One region of the Pseudomonas alkylphenolica genome, then DNA from elsewhere that is predicted to be linked to it. Evidence: predicted binding sites of a transcription regulator. Region 1 holds the regulator's gene; the other holds the start of a gene.

The links. Region 1 encodes FliA, which starts transcription of late flagellar genes. Its sites were predicted from a motif close to CTAAAGTTTNNNNNNNNNNNGCCGNTAA; they were not measured.
Region 2: the regulator FliA is predicted to act here: its motif matches at 2,522-2,549, upstream of motA (flagellar motor stator protein MotA).

Annotation. Positions count from the first base shown of each region.
Region 1 covers NZ_CP009048.1:4,097,722-4,101,934, forward strand. The annotation lists gene PSAKL28_RS18740 (chemotaxis protein CheA) at 1-20, opposite strand, end outside; gene PSAKL28_RS18745 (protein phosphatase CheZ) at 33-821, opposite strand; gene PSAKL28_RS18750 (chemotaxis response regulator CheY) at 841-1,215, opposite strand; gene fliA (RNA polymerase sigma factor FliA) at 1,320-2,060, opposite strand; gene fleN (flagellar synthesis regulator FleN) at 2,057-2,890, opposite strand; gene flhF (flagellar biosynthesis GTPase FlhF) at 3,010-4,213, opposite strand, start outside.
Region 2 covers NZ_CP009048.1:5,242,309-5,246,521, forward strand. The annotation lists gene PSAKL28_RS24065 (toll/interleukin-1 receptor domain-containing protein) at 54-536, shown strand; gene motB (flagellar motor protein MotB) at 603-1,601, opposite strand; gene motA (flagellar motor stator protein MotA) at 1,605-2,456, opposite strand; gene PSAKL28_RS24080 (HDOD domain-containing protein) at 2,586-4,121, shown strand; gene PSAKL28_RS24085 (rhodanese-like domain-containing protein) at 4,168-4,213, shown strand, end outside.

The DNA of each region.
Region 1 (4,213 bases):
TCATCGGCGCCGAAGCTCATTAAACGTGCTCCCTAAAAACCCAGACTGGACAGCAGATCGTCGACATCGTCCTGACCGGACACAACGTCTTCACGTTTATCGGCATGAATCTGTGGACCTTCACCCCGAGTCGGATGTTTTTCTTGATCTTTTTCAGCGCGCAGCTGCTGGTGGTCATGTTCGATACCGGCAAAGCGGTCGACTTGACTGGCCATCAGCACGAGCTTGAGCAGATTGCTTTCTACTTCGGTGACCAGTGCCGTGACACGTTTGATCACCTGACCGGTCAGGTCCTGATAGTCCTGAGCCAGGAGAATGTCGTTGAGGTGGCCGGCGACCTTGCGGCTGCCTTCCTCACTACGCTCCAGGAAGCGGTCGACGCGGTGCATCAGCTCGCGAAACTCCGGCGCAGCCACTTCGCGGCGCAAGAAGCGCTGCCAGTCGGCGCGCAGATCGCGGGCTTCGTCACTCAGCTCGTGGAGGACCGGAGTGCTCTCCTCGACCAGATCCATGGTCCGGTTCGCCGCGCCCTCGGTCAGCTTGACCACATAGGACAGGCGCTCGGTCGCATCGGTGATCTGCGAGACTTCCTCGGCCTGCGGCATTTGCGGATCGATCTGGAAACTGACGATCGCACTGTGCAGCTCACGCGTAAGCTTGCCGACTTCCTGGTACAGGCCACGGTCACGGGTCTGGTTCAGCTGATGGATCAGTTGCACCGCGTCGCCGAATTTGCCCCGCTCGAGACTGTCGACCAGTTCGTGGGCATGCTTCTTCAGTGTCGACTCGAAGCCGTCCAACGATGAATGTGTTTGCTCCATAGCGCCCCCGTGGCGTGTCTTAGCTGTTGACGCGCTCGAAGATCTTCTCGATCTTTTCTTTCAGCACCTGGGCAGTGAACGGCTTGACCACATAGCCGTTGACGCCGGCCTGGGCCGCTTCGATGATCTGCTCGCGCTTGGCTTCAGCAGTCACCATCAGCACCGGCAGGTGCTTGAGGCGCTCGTCGGCACGCACTTTGCGCAGCAGGTCGATACCGGACATGCCCGGCATGTTCCAGTCGGTCACGAGAAAATCGAAATGACCGCTTTCGAGCATCGGCAGCGCCGTGTTGCCGTCATCGGCTTCCTGGGTATTGGTGAAGCCCAGGTCACGCAGCAGGTTCTTGATGATCCGCCGCATCGTCGAAAAGTCGTCGACGATGAGGATTTTCATGTCTTTGTTCAATTAGACCTCCAAGCAGTCTTTAACGCGCTCAGCGCTGAACGCGCATTCAATCAATTCGGGCACTACATTTCGCGACTGCATTGAACCTGCGTTCAACGCGCCCGCCATTCCCCCAGGCGACCACGCAAACGCGCCGCGCACTGGCTGTGCAACTGGCTGACGCGCGACTCGCTGACACCCAGGACCTCACCGATTTCCTTGAGGTTCAGCTCTTCGTCGTAGTACAGCGCCAGGACCAGACGCTCGCGTTCAGGCAGGTTGGCAATGGCATCTGCCAGGGCTGCCTGAAAACGCTCGTCTTCCAGATCGCGCGAAGGCTCGAGCTGGGCACTGGCGCCGTCCTCGTGCAGGCCTTCATGTTCGCCGTCCTGTAACAGGTCGTCGAAACTGAACAGGCGGCTGCCCAGGGTGTCATTCAAAATCCCGTAGTAATCATCGAGACTCAATTGAAGTTCGGCAGCAACCTCGTGATCTTTAGCGTCACGGCCGGTTTTTGCTTCAATTGCACGAATCGCGTCACTGACCATGCGGGTATTACGGTGGACCGAGCGCGGTGCCCAGTCCCCTTTACGTACTTCGTCAAGCATTGCCCCACGGATACGGATACCGGCGTAGGTCTCGAAACTGGCACCCTTGCTCGCGTCATACTTGTTGCTGACTTCGAGCAGGCCGATCATGCCGGCCTGGATCAGATCCTCGACCTGGACACTGGCCGGCAAACGCGCCAGCAAGTGATAGGCAATACGCTTGACCAACGGCGCGTAGCGCTCGATCAACTCGTACTGACCATCGCGAGACGCGTTGCTGTACATCCGGTATCCGCTTGCGTTCATAGCACAGGTCCCGCACTCGTCGGCTGCACCAGGCGCTCGACAAAAAACTCCAGGTGACCACGCGGGTTGGCAGGCAGCGGCCAGGTGTCGACCTTCTGGGCAATGGCCTTGAATGCCAGCGCGCACTTGGAACGCGGAAAGGCTTCATAGACCGCTCGCTGCTTTTGCACTGCCTTGCGCACACATTCGTCGTAAGGCACCGCGCCGACGTATTGTAGGGCGACGTCGAGGAAGCGATCAGTGACCTTGGTCAACTTGGCGAACAGGTTGCGCCCTTCCTGCGGGCTTTGCGCCATGTTGGCCAGGACCCGGAAGCGGTTCATGCCGTAATCGCGGTTGAGCAGCTTGATCAGCGCGTAGGCATCGGTGATCGAGGTCGGCTCGTCGCACACCACCAGCAGCACTTCCTGGGCTGCGCGGACAAAACTGACTACCGAGTCACCAATACCAGCAGCGGTATCGATCACCAGCACATCGAGGTTGTCGCCGATCTCGCTGAAGGCCTGAATCAGACCTGCATGCTGGGCAGGCGCCAGGTGCACCATGCTCTGCGTGCCGGAAGCGGCGGGCACAATGCGCACGCCACCCGGCCCCTGCAGCAGCACGTCGCGCAGCTCGCAGCGGCCCTCGATCACGTCGGCCAGGGTGCGCTTGGGCGTCAGGCCGAGCAATACGTCGACATTGGCCAGGCCCAGGTCGGCATCCAGCAGCATGACCCGACGGCCAAGCTCTGCCAGCGCCAATGACAGGTTCACCGACACATTGGTCTTGCCGACGCCACCTTTGCCGCCAGTCACGGCGATCACCTGTACGGGATGCATGCTACCCATGTTTGTTCATTACCTTGTCTTGCTTAGACCGAGGCCACATGACCGGCTGCGCTTTCAACACCTGAAAAATGCCTGGCAGTCCATCAATGCAGATACTTTGCAACGTCTTCACAATCACCTCAGCCAACACGCTTGCCGGGGCTGTGGTAGAGATCAGCGAACATATCGGCCATTGCCTCTTCGCTGGGCTCGTCCTGCATCTGCACACTCACCGCGCGGCTGACCAGCTGGTGCCGACGCGGTAGGTGCAGATCGTCAGGAATGCGCGGCCCATCAGTAAGATAGGCCACTGGCAATTCGTGACTGATGGCCAGGCTCAGGACTTCGCCGAGGCAGGCCGTTTCATCAAGCTTGGTCAGGATGCACCCTGCCAGCCCGCAGCGCTTGTAGCTGTGATAGGCGGCAGTGAGCACCTGCTTCTGGCTGGTCGTCGCCAGCACCAGATAATTTTTAGACGCAATACCACGTCCTGCCAGGGTTTCCAGCTGCATGCGCAGGGCCGGATCACTGGCTTGCAGGCCAGCGGTATCGATCAGCACCACGCGCTTGCGCAACAACGGCTCCAGCGCCTGGGCCAGAGACTGGCCGGGATCGACGTGGGTCACCGAGACATTGAGGATGCGCCCCAGGGTCTTGAGCTGCTCCTGGGCGCCGATGCGAAAACTGTCCATGCTCACCAGCGCCAGATTCTGCGCGCCATACTTGAGCACATAACGCGCTGCCAGCTTGGCCAGGGTGGTGGTCTTGCCCATGCCCGCCGGCCCGACCATGGCGATCACCCCGCCCTCTTCGATCGGCTCGACTTCCGGCACATCGATACGCCGCGCCAGATGGGCGAGCAGCATGCGCCAGGCATGACGAGGCTCTTCGATGCCGGCGATCTGCGCCAGCAGCTCATGCGCCAGCGGGCCGGACAGACCGATACGCTGCAGACGGCGCCAGAGGTTGGCCTGCTGCGGCTGGTTACCCTGCAGCTGACTCCAGGCCAGCGAACCGAGCTGCACTTCGAGCAACTCGCGCAGGCCGCTGAGCTCGGAGCGCATGGCATCGAACAAGCGCGGGTCAACCGGCGCGGCAGCTGCAGCAACCGGTGCGGCCGGCGTTTCCACAGGCGTCTCGACTAGCGGCTCGGAGGCGGTCAGCGGCAAGCCTGCAAACAGCTGGCGGTTGCCGTCTTCGCTTTCGCTGCGGCTACTGAGCTCGGCCTGGGCGGTGACAATGCGCGACTGGGTCTTGCGCAGTTCATCTTCGAGCTCGACATTCGGAACCCGTGGCGCCAGGGCGGACAGCTTGTAGTCCAGCGCAGCCGTCAGCTCGACACCG
Region 2 (4,213 bases), 1.1 Mb from region 1:
ATTCGATACTTAGGTACCCGCCACCCAGCCTGTGCACCAGGAGGGCCCGCCTGATGCCCGTCGTTATCAGCTATCGCCACCCGCAACGCCTGAATGCCTACATCATCAGCGAACGCCTGAAGCTCGAAGGCATTGCTACTCACCTGGATCTGTTCGATGGCGACGCCGGGCAGACCGGCGACGACATCTTCGGCCTGGTCTGTAGCAATATCAGCAGCTGTACGCACCTGATCAGCGTGCTATCCGAAGAGAACGCCGATACCTGGTGGGTGCCCTTCCAGCTCGGTGCTGCCACCCTCAGCAATCGCCGGGTATCGCTGTTCCAATGTGCAGAGAGCACATTGCCCGACTACCTGGACAAGTGGCCGATCATGAGCTCACGCGAGCATATCGACCTGTTCGTCCTCGCCTACCATGACGAACAGACCTTCAAACGTTCGATCACCAAAGAAGAAGCTGGCGCCGACGCCACCAACCGCCTGAACGCCGGCTTCTTTCACGCCGACCTGAAGGCCAAGATCCGCCGCGGCTTCTGAACCCTCCCACAAAGCACAACGCCCGCGAGCATCGCCACTCACGGGCGTTGTGATCAGAACACAGGATTACTCCTTGCTCTCATCCATCTTCAACACACCATCCTCGAAGATGTTCAGCTTCTGGCGCAGCTCGCGCGGCTGCATCGGCTCGGCCTCGGGCGCCGGGGCCGGCACTGCAGGCGCTGGAGCCGGCGCATTGGCGTCTGGCGCAGCTGGCTGCTCGCCTTCAAGGGTCCGCTGGGCCTTCTTGGTCAGGACAATGATGTCGATGCGCCGGTTGACCGGGTTGAGCGGGTTCGCCCGGTCAAACAACGATGACGAGGCATAACCGACCACCCGTGCAACCTGCGTATCCGGGTAGCCACCGGCAACCAGGGCGCGCCGCGCCGCGTTGGCACGGTTGGCCGACAGCTCCCAGTTGCCGAAGTCACCGGTGCCGGCATATGGCTTGGCATCGGTATGGCCGCTGATACTGATTTTGTTCGGCACCGCCTTGATGGTGTCGGCCATGGCCAGCAGGATATCTTCGAAGTACGGCTGCAAGCGGGCGCTGCCCAGGTCGAACATGGGCCGGTTTTCGGCATCCATGATCTGGATGCGCAGACCATCCTGGGTAATTTCGAAGAGGATCTGGTCCTTGAACTTCTGCAGCTGCGGGTTTTCTTCGACCTTGTTCTGCAATTCCTGCAAGAGCAACTCGAGACGCTCGCGCTCAACCTGCTCGGCCATGCTTTCAACCTTGTCCTGGCCCAGCTGGATACTGGTGTCCGGGGTCGGCTCGGACTTCACTTCCGGGTTGATGGTCTTTTCCGGAGCAAGCTGTGGCGAGCCCCCCAGGTCAATAACATAAGGCGTGCCGCTTTCGGAAAAACCGATCGGGTCCTTGAAGTAGCCGGCAATGGCGATCTTCTGTTCCGGCGTGGCCGTCGACAGCAGCCAGAGCACCAGGAAGAACGCCATCATCGCCGTAGCGAAGTCGGCGAAGGCGATCTTCCAGGCGCCACCGTGGTGGCCGTCGCCAAAGCGTTTGACGCGTTTGACGATAATGGGTTGGTTGTTCTCCATGACTCAGCGTCCGCGAACCGCTTGTTCCAGCTCGGCGAAGCTCGGACGGTGGGCTGGGAACAGCACCTTGCGTCCAAATTCCACAGCCAGCGACGGCGGCATGCCAGAAGCCGAGGCTACCAGCGAAGCCTTGATGGCTTCATAGACGTTGAGCTCTTCCCGGGCATCCTGACGCAAGGCAGTAGCCAGCGGGCCAAAGAAACCGTACGCCGCGAGAATACCGAAGAAGGTACCGACCAGCGCCGCACCCACGTGCAGGCCGATGGATTTCTGGTCGCCATCGCCCAGCGAGGCCATGGTCACCACGATCCCCAGTACCGCCGCAACAATACCGAAGCCTGGCATACCGTCGGCGATACCGGTCACGGCATGGGACGGGTGTTCGAGCTCTTCCTTCATGCTCAGCAGCTCCATGTCGAACAGGCCTTCGAGTTCATGCGGAGCCATGTTGCCGGTGGACATGATGCGCAGGTAGTCGCAGATGAACGCAGTCATGCGCTCATCACCGAGCACCGCGGGGTACTTGGCAAAAATCGGACTGGAGGCGGCGTCTTCGATATCGGCTTCAATCGCCATCATGCCTTCGCGCCGGCTCTTGTTGAGGATCTCGTAGACCAGCCCGAGCACCTCGATATAGAAGGTATGGGTAAAGCGCGTACCAAACATCTTCAGCGACTTCTTGATTACATGCATGGTCATGTAACCGGGGTTCGCCTGCAGGAACGCACCAAAGGCCGCGCCACCGATGATCAACACCTCGAAGGGCTGAATCAGTGCGGCAATTTTGCCGTGGGATAGAACATATCCGCCGAGCACACTCGCGAATACGACGATGATGCCGATAATTTTAGCCATAGATAGAAAGCACTTACTGTCGTGGTCAGGGTCGTGAGCGGAAGTTAATAAAACTCTTCTTCTACTTATCGGCAGATCTGCGCCAGACTATAGTCACTCACGGCGAAAAGCCAGTTCGGCCCCTCCAGCATACCTATTGAAATCATCGTGCCAGATCAAATACCAAAAACACTCGATGCCTGGGTCAAACTACTCGATAGCGTTCGCCTGCCAGTTCCGCTGGCCAGCTACGAACGGGTAAAAGCCAGCATTGCCGACAACCGCAGCTCGCTGCGCGACATTGCCGAGGTGATGCAGGACAGCCCGGCGCTGGTACTCAGCGTCATGCGCGAGGCCAACCATCACACCCATGCCAGCATCGGCGAACCCGCCGAAAGCCTGGAAGTCGCCCTCAATCGCCTGGGGCTGGCACGCACTTCAGCGCTGCTGGAGCGCTTGCCGGCGCTCCCCGAGGGGGAAATTGCGCCAACCTTGCGCCAATTGCAGCTGGTCAGCCAACATGCCAGCCAGCAGGCCAACGGCCTGTTCGCCAGCCGCCTGGCGCGGCTCTGGCAGGAAATACACTGGGGCAGCCTGTTGTTCCTGTCGCCTTTATGGCCACTGGCCCTGTCCTTTCCCAAGCTGCTTGAAGACTGGGAACTGCGCGTGGTGCACAAGGGCGAATCGGCACCGCAGGTAGAACTGGAGCTGTTCGGGGTACGGCTGCTCAGCTTGTGCCAGGCATTAGCCGAACACTGGCGCCTGCCGGAGTGGGTCACGCGCGGCTATCACCTGCTGCAGGAAGAGCGGCGCTTGCTGGCCAAGGCACTGCACATCGCCCGTGATCGAAACAACCTGCGCCAACAGCAGCGTCTGGACGACAACCCGAACCTGCGCCGCTGGTTCAATCAGCCCGCCAACACCGTACTCCTGGCCAACGGCCTGGCACTGGCGGCACAAGTTGGCTGGACCAACGCCCATGTTCGACGCTGGCAACTGCTCACCAGCCTGTACCTGCAGACCTCACTGGATGATGTGCAACAGCTGGTGCACCAACAAGCGGCCATCAGCGCCCGCCACCATGCCTGCCATGACCTGTTTCACCCGGCCGAAGCCCTGCTCTGGCCCTGGCATCAACGGCGCCTGCACCAGGGGCTGATCGCCCCGCCGCCGCCCTCGGCCCAGGCCCTGGGCACCTGGCGCAAGCTGTGCGCCGAGCTACTGGTCGAGCCCAGCCCGTTCAGCAATGCCATTCACCTGACGACCCTGGCCCGAGATGCCTTGGTCGCCTGTGGCATGCAGCGGGTCATGCTGCTGATGACCGACAAGACCCAGACTCAGCTGCGGGTTCATCAGATTGCCGGACTGGCGCCAGAAGCGGCTGGCCTGGTTTTGCCTGTTGAACAGAGCAAACTGCTTCAGCGCCTGTTGAGCGCGTCGGCGCAACTGCGCCTGACCCCCGAAAATCACGCACAATTCTCGGCACTGCTTCCGGCCCGCTTGCGCGCATTGTTTCGCAGCGAACATCTGCTGTTGCGCTCGCTGTCGAGCAATGGCCGCGTAGTGATGCTGCTGATCGCCGACCAGGGTGCAAAACCGCTGGCTGACATCAGCGTGCAGGCCTTTGCCAAGACCGCGCAATGTATCGAGCGCGCCTTGACCGCCTTCAGCACCCGCAGCGCCTGACCCATGCGCTACAATCGCCCCCTCTGTTCTGCTCTGGAGACTCTGGATGACTGACTTTTCTGGCTTGCCCCTGGTAATCGAACCGGCTGACC